4 regions of the Streptomyces sp. NPDC015144 genome follow, and region 2 is predicted to be linked to each of the others. Evidence: riboswitches for the same ligand, from Rfam matches in the RefSeq annotation. Region 2 holds a riboswitch; each other region holds the start of a gene.

Region 1 (3,544 bases), on a different contig from region 2:
ACCGGCGGTTCCCACGGTTAGGGTCTGTGAGCTGCCTACAAAAGGGACCGCTCATGCCCTTCGACCCGTTCGGCTGGATCGACGCCGAGGCACGCCGTCGTGCCGATGCCGGACTCGTCCGTGTCCTCCGCCCCCGGCCCGCCGCCTCCGGGCTCCTGGACCTCGCGAGCAACGACTACCTGGGGCTGGCCAGACACCCCGACGTCACGGCGGCCGCGGCGGCCGCCGCACACGAATGGGGCGCGGGTGCGACCGGTTCACGGCTGGTCACCGGCTCCACCGCGCTCCACGCCGAACTCGAACGGGAACTGGCCGAGTTCTGCGGCTTCGAGGCGGCCCTGGTGCTGTCGTCCGGCTACGCGGCCAACCTCGCCGCCGTCACGGCGCTCACCGGACACGGCTCGCTGATCGTCTCCGACGCGGGCAACCATGCCTCGATCGTGGACGGCTGCCGGCTCTCCCGCGCCCGGACCGCCGTCGTCCCGCACGCCGACCCCGAGGCCGTACGCAAGGCCCTGCGGACACGGGACGGGCGGGCGCTCGCCGTCACGGACTCCGTCTTCTCGGTCGACGGCGACGCGGCCCCGCTGGCCGAACTGGCCGAGGTCTGCCGCGCGGAGGACGCCGCCCTGCTCGTCGACGACGCACACGGCCTGGGCGTGCTCGGGCCCGGCGGCCGGGGGGCGCCGGCCGCCGCCTCGCTCGCGGGCACCGCCGGGACCGTGACCACCCTCACCCTCTCCAAATCCCTGGGCAGCCAGGGCGGGGCCGTCCTCGGACCGGCCCGTGTCATCGAACACCTCGTCAACACGGGCCGGACGTTCATCTTCGACACCGGTCTCGCACCGGCCGCGGCGGGCGCCGCCCTGGCGAGCCTGCGGCTGCTGCGCCGCGAACCGGAACGGCCCGGCCGGGCCCGCGCGGTGGCCGCCACGCTCCACGAACGGCTGACCGGGGCCGGGCTGACCGCCGTACGCCCCGACGCGGCCGTGGTGTCGGTGCGCGCCCCCTCCGCGGACGCGGCGGTGCGCTGGGCGGCCGACTGCCGCGCCGCCGGGGTCGCCGTCGGCTGCTTCAGGCCCCCGTCGGTGCCGGACGGGGTGTCCCGGCTCCGGCTGACCGCGCGCGCCGACCTGACCGAGGAGGAGATCGCCACTGCTGTGTCGACCGTCCTGCGCACCGCGCCCGCCGGCTGACCGCACTCGCCCCGTACGTGTCCGTCGGCCGGGGTGCGACGGCGTGCCGCGCGGTCCGGTGAGGACCGCGCGGCCCCTCCCTTCCGTCGGGCCGGACGGGCCGGAGCCGATCAGGGAGGGGGCCGCGCCGGACGGTCCGGCGCCGAACGCGATACGCGGCCGCGACCGCGTGGCGGGCCGGCCGGGGCTCAGCCGACCCGGCCGTAGTAGACGCTCCTGCTCCAGATCTTCTCCAGCCTCACCACGGCGCCGGCCTTCGGGGAGTGCCAGATCCGGTTCTCCCCGGCGTAGATCCCGACGTGGTAGACGCTGCGGCCGGAGTGGAAGAAGACCAGGTCGCCCCGGCGCCGGTCCGAGGACCGGACGTGCTTGGCCCGGTTGTACTGCTGCTGGGCCGTGCGGGGGAGCGTCCTGCCCGCCTTCTTGAACGCGTAGAGCGTCAGGCCCGAGCAGTCGAAGCGGTGGGGGCCCGCGGCGCCCCAGCGGTACGGTGAGCCCTTCTTCGACGCCGCGATGTCGAGCGCCTTCATCGATACGGTCGCGGCCTGGGCCTCCGTAGGGGCGCCCGGCGCGAACATGGTGCCGCCGACGGCGGCGAGAGTGAGGACCGAGGCCGTGCCGGCCCGGGCGAGCAAGGACGGGACATGAACCTGCGCAGACATGCGCAACCCTTCGTCAGCCGCCTGTGAAGGGTGACCTGTCGGGTTCGGGCCTGCGAAGTCGCCCGGCCGCGTGGTGCGGCTTCACCCCGAGGGTCGTCCGGTGTGCCCGGGCCGACCCGTTGTGCTCGGGTCCTCCACTCCTGCCGATCCACTTTCGTCGACCAGGCATCCGGACGGCGGCAGGACTCGGCGTCCACCCGGACCGCCCCGCCGCGGTGGCGGGGGCTTGTCGTCCCAGGGATCTTGACCCACGGGCCGGTGGATTTCCGAGCTGAAAAACGGATATGTGAGGCTCCTCACGGCTGATCCATTCGGGTGGACATCTGTCCTTCCGGACCGTCGCCGGATGATCGGACCGGCGCGGTACCAGCGGCGGAAGCGCTGGTTCCAGCCGTGGTCCACGCGAAACGCGCAAGTCGAGCGGTCTCTTGCGCAGGGGACTTCCTACGCCGAACGAGCGAGGAAATCCGATCACCGTGTCGGGTGTGTCGCCCCCCTGGACGGGGTGCGGGCCGAGGGCGGTGCGGTGGGCCGCGCCGCCCACGGCGGAGCGTACGCTCCGGTCAACCGGTGGGAGCCGGTGGCACGGTGACGCGCCCGGCGCGGCGCTCGCCGTCCAGGACGCGCAGCGCCCGGGCGAGTGTCGCGGCGTGGATGTGTGCCTCCCCACGCTCGTGCATCAGCGTCAGGGCGTCCCGTAGTGCGACCGCGTGCGAGGCCAGCGCCTGTGCGGCGCGCAGGGCGCCGTAGGTGTCGCTGCCCCGGGCCGGGTTGATCCGCCCGACCTGGTCGACGACATCGAGGTAACGGTCGATGAACTCCCCCTCGGCCCTGGTCAGCGCGGGAAGCGGCCGGGGCTCCGGCGGTCGCATCGGGCGGTCACCGCGCGCCGTGCGGTGCGCGGACGGCGTTCCGGTTCTCCAGGACATGGTCCACCAGGCCGTACGCCCGGGCCCCGGCCGCGTCGAGGATCAGATCGCGCTCGATGTCCTCGGCGATCCGCCCGGCGTCCTGCCCGGTGTGCCGGGCCAGCAGGTCGACGAGGAGCGCGTGCAGCCGTTCCATCTCCCGTGCCTCGATGGCCAGGTCGGACGGCTGACCCCGCATCGGCTCGGGAAGTTCGGGTTGGCGCACGAGCACCCGGGCGCCGGGCAGCGCGTGCCGACGGCCGGGCGTTCCGGCGGCGAGCAGTACGGAGGCGCAGGGGCCGGCCTGGCCGAGGCAGAAGGTCTCCACCTCGCAGTTCACGTACCGCATCGTGTCGTAGATCGCGGACATGGCCTCGAACGAGCCGCCGGGGGAGTTGATGTAGAGCGAGAGGGGCCGGTCGGGGGCCGCGTGCTCCAGATACATGAACTGCGCGATCAGGTCCGAGGCGGCGGCGTCGTCGACCGGGGTGCCGAGGAAGACGATCCGCTCGGCGAGCAGCTTGGAGTACGGATCGAAGGTGCGGACACCGTCCGCCGTGCGCTCGGTGAACTCGGGCAGTACATGGCGGGCTGCGGGGCGGAACGGCATGGCGACGCCTCTCTTCCGGAACGGTACGGGCCGGGCCCTGGGCGGGCTTCCGTGAAAAATGTACAGGACGTACAGAAAGAGGAGGGGGTATTCGGCCATCGATCTGGCCCGCCCGCCGACCGGTTCCACGAGGTGGCCGAGGCGCGCGGGAACGCCGTGAACCCGCCG
Region 2 (3,544 bases):
CGGATCAGGGGTTGAGGCCCTTGCTCTGGAACCAGGCCATCGGGTCGATGCCCGAACCGTCGGGGGTGTGGACCTCCAGGTGGAGGTGGGGACCGGTCACGTTGCCGGTCGCACCGACCCGGCCGATGGTCTCGCCGGTGGTGACCTTCTGGCCCACGCTGACACCGATCGACGACTGGTGGCAGAACCAGATCTCCGTACCGTCGTCCAGCTCCAGCACGGTGCGGTAGCCGTACGAACCGGCCAGACCGGCCGACTTGATCGTGCCGCTGTGGACGGCCTTGATCGGGGTGCCGGTCGGGGCGGCGAAGTCGAGGCCGGTGTGGTGGCCGGAGGACCACATCGACCCGGCCTGGCCGTAGGTCGAGGTGATCGTGTACGAGAAGGTCGGGAGGGAGTAGCTGGCGGCGAGCTTGGCCAGCCGCAGGGCCTCCGCCTTCTTCTTGGCCTCCTCCTCCGCCTTCTTCTTCTCGGCGGCGACCTTGGCCTCGGCCGCGTCCTGCTGCTTCTTCGCCTCGGCGGCGGCCTTCTCGGCGGCGGCCTTCTCCTCGGCCGCCTTCGCCTCGGCGGCGGCCGCGTCCTGCTGCTGCTCGGCCTGCTGGAGAATGCGGGCGCGCAGCGCCTCACCGGCGTCCGTGGCACCCTGCTCGGCCTCGGCGGTGGTGATGCCGGCGGTGGTGAGCGGGGCGGTGACGGCCTGGTCCGCTCCGTCGGTCTCGGACCCGTCGGAGAACAGGGCGCCCACACCGGGCAGGGACTTGGCGTCCGGGAGGTTGTTCGTGATCGCGTCCGGCACCGAGATGGAGACCGGGGGCTTGCCCTGCGCGGTGGCCATGCCGCCCGCGCCGACCGCCGCAATCACGCCGACGCCCAGGACCGTGGAGCTGCGGGCGAGTCCCGTGCGCTGCTTGGCGACACGGTGCCGGCCGCGCACCGGGCGGACCGTCTCCTCCGTGGGGTTCCACTCGCTCCAGCCGCGCTCGGCCTCGCCGTCGCCGGCGTCGGAACGGAAGTCGGTGGTGAACTCAGCGGTGCGGTCGGCGTCGAGGCCGGTGCCGTAGCCGTAGTCGGCAACGCCGTAGCCGGTGCCGTAATCGCCGTGATCGCCCTGGAACCGTGAAGGGGCTTCTGGGGCAGGCTTGTTGGACGCCACGGGGGCGCACTCCTTTCCTTCCTTCTCGCCTACCGGGTTAGCTGACGGGTTCGGAGCAGGAAGGTCTCCTACGGGCACCTCCGTCTCTCACGAGACACAGGTGTCCGATTCACCCCATGATGGTGGTTCCCCGGTTCCCTTGCGGAATTCGGCGCTCGCGCACGGCGCCGCCATTGATGACGGCTGGGACGACCGCGCTGCGTTATCGAACGTTAATAGACACCGGGGCCGCATTCCAAGCTGTTCCCACTGATCGTTCACGTCTTTGGCCTGGACTTTACTGGACATAGCCAGACCAACAGGCCCACTTGACCGCCACTCAGCGGCCGACTCATTTCTGACGTTGTGTCAAATGTTATGCGGAGCGGCGTCCTTCGATTACGCACGGTGGCATCGCCTCGCGGCGGTTCGACCCAGTCGCCCCGCGCCCGTCAAGTCCCGCCCCGCGCCCGTCCAGTCCCGCCCCCACCCGCTCGCCCCGGCCCCGCCCGTTCAACCCTGCTCACCGCCCGTTCGATCCTGCTCCGCGCCCACGATCCGCACGGTCCGGCGCCGGTCCGGCTGCCCCCGCGCGGGACGTACCACCGCGAGCAGCGCCATGTCGTCGGTCGTCTCGCCGCCGGTGTGCAGGCGTACGTCGTCGGTCAGCGCCGAGAGCAGCTCCTCCGGCCCCGGAAAGATCCGCCCGCGCAGCCGGGCCGCCGGGTCGTAGAAGACCCCCTCGGCGTTCCGCGCCTCGGAGAGGCCGTCCGTGTAGAGGAGCAGCGTCGTCCCGTCCGGCAGCTCCCATTCATCCGTCCGCTCCGACCACGCCCCCAGCCCCATGCCGAGCGGCAGCGCGGGCACCGAGGGCCGCAGCACCTCCAGCGCCCCGTCCGGGTGTAGCAGGATCGGCTCGGGGTGCCCCCGGTTGACGACCCGCACCCGGGACAGCCCGGCCGGGATCTCGGCCAGTACGGCGGTGATGAAGCCTTCGAGCACGTCGAGCCCACCCCGCCGCGCCTCCTCCCGGGACAACGCCCGCTCCAGTCGGCCCGCCACGTCCGCCAGCGAAGGCTCCTGCTCGGCCGCCTCGCGGAACGCCCCGATGACCACCGCGACCGTCTCCACGGCCCCGAGCCCCTTGCCGCGCACGTCCCCGACCACCATCCGCACCCCGTGCGGGGTGTCCGCCACGGCGAACAGGTCGCCGCCGACGTACTCGTCCGCCTGCGCCGCCTCGTACCGCGCCGCGACCTGGAGGCCCGCGATCCGGGCGGCCGGCTGGGGCACCACCGCGCGCATGGCCGTCTCGGCGATGAACCGCGCGGAGGCCAGTTGCTCGTTGCTCCGCCGCACCACTCCGTTGATCACGACCGCGAGGACCGAGACCGTGGCCAGGGTGAGCAGCTCGATCAGCGGCACGACCTCCGGCAACGTACTGCTGTAGAGGCGCAACAGGATGACCGCCAGCATCGAGGCGACGGCGGTCCGGATGGTGCTGGTCAGCGAGAAGAACGGGGCGGCGATCAGCGGCGCTGCCACGAAGAACGGAATGGCGGTGAAGGTCTGCGGGGTGAGGCCGTCGAAGAGCAGTCCGCCGAGGATCATCAGCGCGGGCAGCGTACGGACGAAACTCCGGCCGCGGGTGTCACCCCCGGCGGGCCGACCGCGCCTCTTCTCCCACTTCCACACCTGTGGTCTCCTGCCCGGTACACACGCGGCCGCGGACGGCGCCGCGCCCCGTCCCCCAGCCTCACCGGAGCGGGAACGGGCGGCGACTCCGCGTCGGCCGAAGGAGGTACCCGCTCAGGCCCGGGAGAAAACGAATCGGGCCCGGCACGCTGTATGCGTACCGGGCCCGATTCTTCAGTAGCGGGGACAGGATTTGAACCTGCGACCTCTGGGTTATGAGCCCAGCGAGCTACCGAGCTGCTCCACCCCGCGTCGGTGAACCCAACTCTACGCCATCCCCGACGCCCTTTTGACCACCCGGTCCACCGACCGGCCGTCGACGGACAACAGGCGAGCCCAGATATGCGGTGATATGACTGATTTACCCCTGTTCGTCACCGTGCGGAACGCGCGCGCCGACCGAGGAGAGATCCGTGGACGACTACCCCATGCTCAACCTCTTCTGGACCATGCTGGTGTTCTTCCTCTGGGTCATGTGGCTGTTCCTGCTGTTCAAGATCATTACGGACATCTTCCGTAGCCACGAACTCGGCGGCTGGGCCAAGGCCGGCTGGCTGATCCTCGTTCTGATCCTGCCGTTCCTCGGCGTTCTGCTGTACTTGATCTTCCGGGGCCCGGCCATGGCCGAGCACGACATCAAGGACGCGCAGGACCGCGAGCGCGCCTTCAGGTCGTACGTCCGCGACGCCGCCAACTCCCCCGACGCGGGCCCGGGCG
Region 3 (3,544 bases), on a different contig from region 2:
CAGGAGTCCACCGGCCGGTCCGGGGGCTCGACCACGTACATCCAGGCGATCTTGTGCCGCAACTGGCCGAGCAGGGCGATCAGGCCGGGGCTGCCGGACGCCTGCGCCAGCGTCTCGTGGAACCAGCCGCCCAGTGGGCGCAGGTCCTCGCCCTCGCCGCGCAGCGCCCGGTCGTGGCCGAGGCGGACCAGGCCGCGCAACACCTTGAGGTGGGCCTCGGTGCGACGGCGCGCCGCGCGGGCGGCACCCAGCGGCTCCAGCAGCGTCCGGACCTCCAGCAGGTCGGCCGCCTCCAGGTCGGTGGGCTCGGCGACGCAGGCGCCCGCGTGCCTGCGGGAGACCACGAAGCCCTCGGACTCCAGGGTGCGCAGCGCTTCGCGGACCGGGACGCGGGACACCCCGTACCGGCGGGCCAGCACCTCCTCCGTGAGCCGGCTGCCGCGCGCGAAGACTCCGGAGACGATGTCGTCACGAATCGCTGTGCTTACCGAATGCGCGGGAATGCGCATGCCCGAACCTCCGCCTCAATGCCCGCGAAACGCGGCCGCCCAACACCTGTTCCGTGACTCTATTGCAATGCGGCGGCATTTCCGATGCCGGGCGGGAATCGATGAATATCTTCCGGCCGCGGACCGGTCGCATCGGAGAGCGGTGACGTCGGGGAGCGGTCGCGTGGGCGAGGGGTCACCCGCACCGTGCGGCAGGCATGCCGAAGGCCCCGGACGCGCGGGTCCGGGGCCTTCGGTGGAGCGTCCGTCAGAGGGCGGCGCCGTGGGCGCGCAGATACGCGACCGGGTCCAGGTCGGAGCCGTACGACGGCGTCGTGCGGGCTTCGAAGTGGAGGTGCGGGCCGGTGGAGTTGCCGGTGGAGCCGGAGAGGGCGATCTGCTGGCCGGCGGCGACGCTCTGGCCGACCGACACCCCGATCGAGGAGAGGTGGCCGTACTGCGTGTACGTGCCGTCCGTCATCCGGAGCACGATGTTGTTGCCGTACGCGCCGCCCCAGCCGGCCTCGACGACCGTACCGGCGCCGACGGCGACGACGGAGCTGCCGGAGGCGGCGTGGAAGTCGACGCCCGAGTGGCTGCCGGAGGACCAGAGCGAGCCGCCGGACTTGTAGCCGGTGGTGACGTACGAACCGGCGACCGGGAGACGGAAGGCTCCCGGCACCGTGCGCTCGGCGGACCGGGCGACGCGGGCCGTACCGGCGCGGGACTCGGCGGCGCGCTCCGCCGCCGCCGCCCTCGCCTCGGCCTTCTTCTTGGCTTCGGCCTTCTTGCGCGCCTCAGCCTTCTTGTGCGCCTCGGCCTTGGCCTTCGCCGTGGCGACGGCCTGGCTCGCCTGTGCGTCGGCCTGGGCGCCGATCCGCTCGGCAAGGGTCTTCTCGATGGTGAGGACCTGGGTGAGGCCGGTGTCCTCGACAGCGGCGGACTCCGACTCCGCGGCGACGGCCGGGGCGGCCAGACCGCCGATGACACCGGTGGTGGCGAGGGTCGCGACGCCGACGGCCTTCGCGCCCCTGCGCGTCAGTCGGCTCGGGGCACGATGCTTCCCCGTGGCACGGGTGAACGCCATGAAGTGGCTGGTCCTTTCCTTCCTTCTCGCCTACCGGGTTAGCTGACGGGTTCGGAGCAGGAAGGTCTCCTACGGACACCCCGGCCTCTCGGGGCTCAGGCGTCCGATTCACCCCAGGGACTACATGGGTCCCCGGCTCCCCGGGCTCGCGCCGGACGGGGACTCGGCGATGACTGTCCGGTACGCCCCTGATGCGGCATACGAGTGACGAACAGTCGAGCCGACGCTAAACGGGGGCACTTACATCCACCAAACGGACAGGCCATTTTGTAGCGCATCCCACAGGGCAGACGGGCAACCTCACCACGGAACGGACAAAAGGTGCGGATCCCGCACATCTTGCTTGCGGGATCCGCACCCATGCCCTGCTGTCCACCGGTTCTCCCCTGCCCCGTACCGGTCCGTGGCAGGGGAGAGCCGGGAAGGGCCGAGAAGCCGGCGGGTCAGCCGGTGACGACCGACACCTCGCCGATGCCCAGGGCCCGGACGGGCTCCTCGATCCGCGCCGCGTCACCGACCAGGACGGTGACCAGCCGGTCGACCGGGAAGGCGTTGACGACCGCCGCGGTCGCCTCGACCGTGCCGGTCTCCGCGAGGCGGGCGTACAGCTGCGCCTGGTAGTCGTCCGGCAGATGCTGCTCGACCTGGTCGGCGAGGGTGCCCGCGACGGAGGCCGCCATCTCGAACTTCAGCGGCGCGACACCCACCAGGTTCTGCACCGCCGTCTCGCGCTCCTCGTCGGTGAGGCCCTCGGCGGCCAGGGTCCGCAGGACCGTCCACAGGTCCTTGAGCGCCGGCTCGGTGGATTCCGTGTCCACCGAACCGCTGATGGCCAGCATCGCGGCGCCGGTGGCGCCCGAGGCGGAGTCCGCAGCGGTCGAGCGCAGCACCTGGGCGAAGGCCCGCACTCCGTACGTGTAGCCCTTCTCCTCGCGCAGCACCCGGTCGAGGCGGGAGGTGAGCGTGCCGCCGAGGCAGTAGGTGCCGAGCACCTGGGCCGGCCACACGCTGTCGTGGCGGTCGGCACCGATCCGGCCGATCAGCAGCTGGGTCTGGACCGCGCCCGGACGGTCGACGATCACCACCCGGCCGGTGTCGTCGGCGGTGATCGGCGGCACCGGGCGGGGCGCGGCGGCCTCGCCCGACCAGTCGCCGAGGGTGTCGGCGAGCAGGGCGTCCAGGTCAATGCCGGTCAGGTCGCCGACGACCACGGCGGTCGCGGTGGACGGCCGGACGTGGGCGTCGAAGAAGGCCCGGACGGCCGCCGCGTCGATCCGCTCCACCGTCTCCTCGGTGCCCTGGCGCGGGCGCGACATCCGCGCCTCGGCCGGGAAGAGCTCCTTGGAGAGCTGCTTGGCGGCGCGGCGGGCCGGGTTGGCCTGCTCGTGCGGGATCTCGTCGAGCCGGTTGCGCACCAGCCGCTCGATCTCGCTGTCGGCGAAGGCGGGCGCCCGCAGCGCCTCGGCGACCAGCCCGAGCGCCTTGGCCAGCCGGGAGGCCGGGACCTCCAGGGAGACCCGGACACCGGGGTGGTCGGCGTGCGCGTCGAGCGTGGCGCCGCAGCGCTCCAGCTCGGCCGCGAACTCCTCCGCGGTGCGCTTGTCGGTGCCCTCGGACAGCGCCCGCGACATGATCGTGGCCACGCCGTCGAGCCCCTCGGGCTCGGCCTCCAGCGGGGCGTCGAGGAAGATCTCGACCGCCACGACCTGCTGGCCGGGGCGGTGGCAGCGGAGCACCGTGAGACCGTTGGGCAGGGCGCCCCGCTCCGGCGCGGGGAAGGCCCAGGGGCGGGCGACGCCCGGGGCCGGCTGCGGGTGGTACTGCATCGAAACTCCAGTCGCCGCGTCGGTCACTTGCCGGCTCCTTCCTGCGCGTCGGTGTCGTCGCTGTCCGCGGACTCGGCCGCCTCGACCGGCTCGTAGACCAGCACCGCCCTGTTGTCGGGGCGCAGCCGGGCCTTGGCGACCGC
Region 4 (3,544 bases), on a different contig from region 2:
CGGGCCGACCAGCTCGCGGACCAGGGTGTACTGGGCGTGGTTGGTGTCCTGGTACTCGTCGACCAGGACGTGGCGGAAGCGGCGGCGGTAGTGCTCGGCGACGTCGGGGAACGCCTGGAGCAGGTGGACCGTCGTCATGATGATGTCGTCGAAGTCCAGCGCGTTGGCCTCGCGCAGCCGGGACTGGTACATCGCGTACGCCTGGGCGAGGGTCTTCTCGAAGCCGTCGGCGGCCTGGCCGGCGAAGGTCTCCTCGTCGATCAGCTCGTTCTTCAGGTTGGAGACCTTGGCCGTGAACGACTTCGGCGGGAAGCGCTTCGGGTCGAGGTCCAGATCGCGGCAGACCAGGGCCATCAGCCGCTTGGAGTCGGCCGCGTCGTAGATCGAGAACGACGAGGTGAAGCCGAGCCGCTTGGACTCGCGGCGCAGGATGCGGACGCAGGCGCTGTGGAAGGTCATGACCCACATGGCGTTGGCGCGCGGTCCGACGAGCTGCTCGACGCGCTCCTTCATCTCGCCGGCGGCCTTGTTGGTGAAGGTGATCGCCAGGATCTGGCCGGGGTGCACCCCGCGCTCGGCGAGGAGGTGGGCGATCCGGTGGGTCAGCACCCGGGTCTTGCCCGAGCCGGCCCCGGCGACGATGAGCAGCGGGGAGCCGGCGTGGACGACCGCGGCGCGCTGCTCGGTGTTCAGCCCGTCGAGGAGTGCCTCGGGGTCGATGACGGGGCGGGGGGCGCCGTCGCGGTAGTAGGCGTCCCGGGGCGGCGGACCATCGAACACGCCCTCGAACAGCCCCTCCGGCACCACCTCGGGCGCGGTGTCCTCGGGGGGCGGCGGGGGCTCTTCCTCCGAGTGCTGGAGGCCGGCCAGGAAACTGTCGTCAAAGAGGCTGCTCATCGCTTGTCGAGTCTACGGGCTGGCCCCCGGCGCCCGGCGGGCGTTCCGGGAGACGGTACGGAGCGGCAGCGGGGGCCCACGCGGGGTGAGCATCCGGACCCCTGTCACGCAGGTCACGAAAATGTATCGGGCATTTCGAACATCAACCTTCCCAGTGGCACCACGGGTTGGCTAGCGTGCTCGACCGGGCGGCCCGACCCCCTTGCGGCGACCCACGCCGAACGGGCGCCCGCGCCGAATCCGGGCTGCCCGTACGGGAGTCCGGAGCCGGGGACCCACCATGCACTATCGGGGTGAATCGGTCCATAACCCCCACGCGGACCGTAGGGCAGCCTTCCGTTCGCCCGAACCCGACAGCCGGGGCGTTTCGTTTGGATCAGGCCGGATCAGGGAGCGGGGTCCGGTGCTGTGGATCGCAAGGCGGAGGAGGGAGTCGACGCGGAGCGTCGGCGAGTGACGACAACGCGGCGAGGCGCAGCACCGGGGCACGCGAGCCCGGCCTGATCCAAACGAAACGCCCTGTCCCGGCAGGCGGTCCACGGAAGGAGATGCCCCTCTTGGCATCGCACCGCAAACCGCGCGCCCGGGTGCGTTCCACCGCACCGGCCGTCGGGCTCACCACCGCGGCCCTGGCGTCCGTGACTCTGCTCTCCACGCAGAGCGCGGTGGCCGCGCCGGATCCGAGGCCGAGCGTCGAGGACGTCCAGAAGCAGGTGGACGACCTCTACCGGCAGGCGGGCACCGCGACCCAGAAGTACAACCAGGCGAAGGAGGCGTCCTCCGCCCAGCGCGCCAGGGTCGACGCCCTGCTGGAGGACGTCGCCCAGCGCACCGACAAGCTCAACGAGGCCCGCAGGACGCTGGGCGCCTTCGCGGCCGCGCAGTACCGCAACGGCTCCATCGCGCCGACCGCCACGTTCTTCCTGGCCGACGACCCGCAGTCGTACTTCGACCAGAGCCAGCTGATGCGGCGGATGACCGATCGCCAGCAGAAGGCGGTCACGGACTTCCGCGTCCAGCAGGAGAAGACCGCGAAGAAGCGGGCCGAGGCGGTACGGAGCCTGGAGACGCTGACGACGGCCCAGGCCGATCTGCGCACCAGCAAGCAGAACGTCCGGACGAAGCTGTCCGAGGCGCGCACACTGCTGTCGAAGCTGACCGCCGAGGAGAAGGCGCGGCTCGCGCAGATCGAGCGGAAGAAGGAGGCGGAGGCGGCACGGAAGGCCGAGGAGCTGGCGAAGCGGCAGGCCGCCGCCAAGGCCGAGGCCGACCGCAAGGCCGCCGAGGACGCGAAGAAGTCCGGCGGCACGGGGACCGGAACGGGCACCGGATCCGGCACGGGCAGCGGCACCAGCAGCAAGGCGGAGCAGGTCCTCGCCTTCGCCCGCGCCCAGATCGGCAAGCCGTACGTGTGGGGCGCGACGGGCCCGGCGTCGTACGACTGCTCCGGGCTCACCCAGGCCGCCTGGAAGGCCGCCGGTGTGGACATCCCGCGCACCACCTGGGACCAGGTCAAGATCGGCACCCGGGTCGCGACGGCGGATCTGCGCCCCGGTGACCTGGTCTTCTTCTACGACGACATCAGCCACGTCGGCATCTACAAGGGCGACGGGATGATGATCCACGCGCCGAAGCCCGGGGCGAACGTGCGCGAGGAGTCGATCTACTACATGCCGATCTACGGCAGCGTGCGCCCGGCGTAGTCCACCGCGGGGCCCACGACGGGTTCCGTGGCGGCTTCCATGACGGAGGCGCGCGCACCGTGCACCGGCTGCCGGGTCCGCCCGGCAGCCGGGAGCGGGGTCAGACCCAGAGCGTGGCGATGAAGATGTTGGCGAGCGTCAGCCCGCCGACCGCCGCGAAGGCGCCCTTGTCGACCTTCTCCTCGTCCCGCTTGATGTAGACGAGCGCGAGGATGACGACCAGGATCAGCAGCTTCACTCCGATCTTGATGTTGTTCACGTGGCCGCCGTCGGCCTCGCGCATCCCGACGAGCGCGATACCGGTGACCAGCATGGTCAGCGCACCGTGCAGCATCGCCGGGACGAATCGGGCCGCGCCCGCGCCCATCGCCTTCATCTGGGTGAGGAATCCACCCAGCAGGGAGGCGATGCCGATGATGTGCAGGGCGACGAAGACATGAATGAGTACGTCCATGAGGCCGCAGCCTAGCCAGGGCTATACCACCCCCCGACAGGCAGGTCCACCTTCACCGGGCAAACACGCCTCCGTGTCGCTTGACTCACACCTGTACCAATTGCGTGACTCTGGCGTAATTTTTCCGATCAATCGACGGCATTGCCACGCCAAAAACGAGCAATATGCGTCATTACGACTCCGGCCCGTGTCCCGGGTTTAGCGTCACTGACGGACCGGGCGCCCCGCCCCGACGGGACCGGCCACTCCGCCGAACGTACCGGCGGGCCCGCCGGTACCCCCCGTCGGGCAGTCGTCAGGAAGGACGCACGCCCCCGTGGCAGCGCATCGAAAACCCAAGCAGCGCCTGTACACCGGCCCTGCTGCCCGCACCGCGGCGACCCTCGCCCTCACCGGGGCCGCCACCGCCGCCGCACTGCCCGGCCCCGCGGCCCACGCCGAACCGCAGCGCACCCCCGCCCAGGTCAAGTCCGAGGTGGACCGGCTGTAC

Evidence for each region. Region 2 has a riboswitch for cyclic di-AMP ahead of ACF08W_RS32105 (M23 family metallopeptidase). Riboswitches for the same ligand answer to the same signal wherever they lie in the genome.
Region 1: another riboswitch for cyclic di-AMP. It lies ahead of ACF08W_RS18990 (C40 family peptidase); the one in region 2 lies ahead of ACF08W_RS32105 (M23 family metallopeptidase).
Region 3: another riboswitch for cyclic di-AMP. It lies ahead of ACF08W_RS28435 (M23 family metallopeptidase); the one in region 2 lies ahead of ACF08W_RS32105 (M23 family metallopeptidase).
Region 4: another riboswitch for cyclic di-AMP. It lies ahead of ACF08W_RS11280 (NlpC/P60 family protein); the one in region 2 lies ahead of ACF08W_RS32105 (M23 family metallopeptidase).

Annotation. Positions count from the first base shown of each region.
Region 1 is NZ_JBIBUU010000010.1:130,624-134,167, reverse strand. Features, by position in the region: gene ACF08W_RS18995 (8-amino-7-oxononanoate synthase) at 54-1,196, shown strand; gene ACF08W_RS18990 (C40 family peptidase) at 1,385-1,858, opposite strand; cyclic di-AMP (ydaO/yuaA leader) riboswitch at 1,862-2,028, opposite strand; gene ACF08W_RS18985 (hypothetical protein) at 2,422-2,730, opposite strand; gene ACF08W_RS18980 (ATP-dependent Clp protease proteolytic subunit) at 2,738-3,376, opposite strand.
Region 2 is NZ_JBIBUU010000027.1:67,626-71,169, reverse strand. Features, by position in the region: gene ACF08W_RS32105 (M23 family metallopeptidase) at 5-1,153, opposite strand; cyclic di-AMP (ydaO/yuaA leader) riboswitch at 1,165-1,317, opposite strand; gene ACF08W_RS32100 (PP2C family protein-serine/threonine phosphatase) at 1,646-2,827, opposite strand; tRNA gene ACF08W_RS32095 (tRNA-Met) at 3,006-3,079, opposite strand; gene ACF08W_RS32090 (SHOCT domain-containing protein) at 3,241-3,544, shown strand, end outside.
Region 3 is NZ_JBIBUU010000020.1:107,706-111,249, reverse strand. Features, by position in the region: gene ACF08W_RS28440 (GntR family transcriptional regulator) at 1-509, opposite strand, end outside; gene ACF08W_RS28435 (M23 family metallopeptidase) at 757-1,575, opposite strand; cyclic di-AMP (ydaO/yuaA leader) riboswitch at 1,589-1,754, opposite strand; gene ACF08W_RS28430 (pitrilysin family protein) at 2,019-3,401, opposite strand; gene ACF08W_RS28425 (M16 family metallopeptidase) at 3,425-3,544, opposite strand, start outside.
Region 4 is NZ_JBIBUU010000005.1:104,296-107,839, reverse strand. Features, by position in the region: gene pcrA (DNA helicase PcrA) at 1-897, opposite strand, end outside; cyclic di-AMP (ydaO/yuaA leader) riboswitch at 1,135-1,276, shown strand; gene ACF08W_RS11280 (NlpC/P60 family protein) at 1,446-2,600, shown strand; gene ACF08W_RS11275 (hypothetical protein) at 2,701-3,054, opposite strand; gene ACF08W_RS11270 (NlpC/P60 family protein) at 3,371-3,544, shown strand, end outside.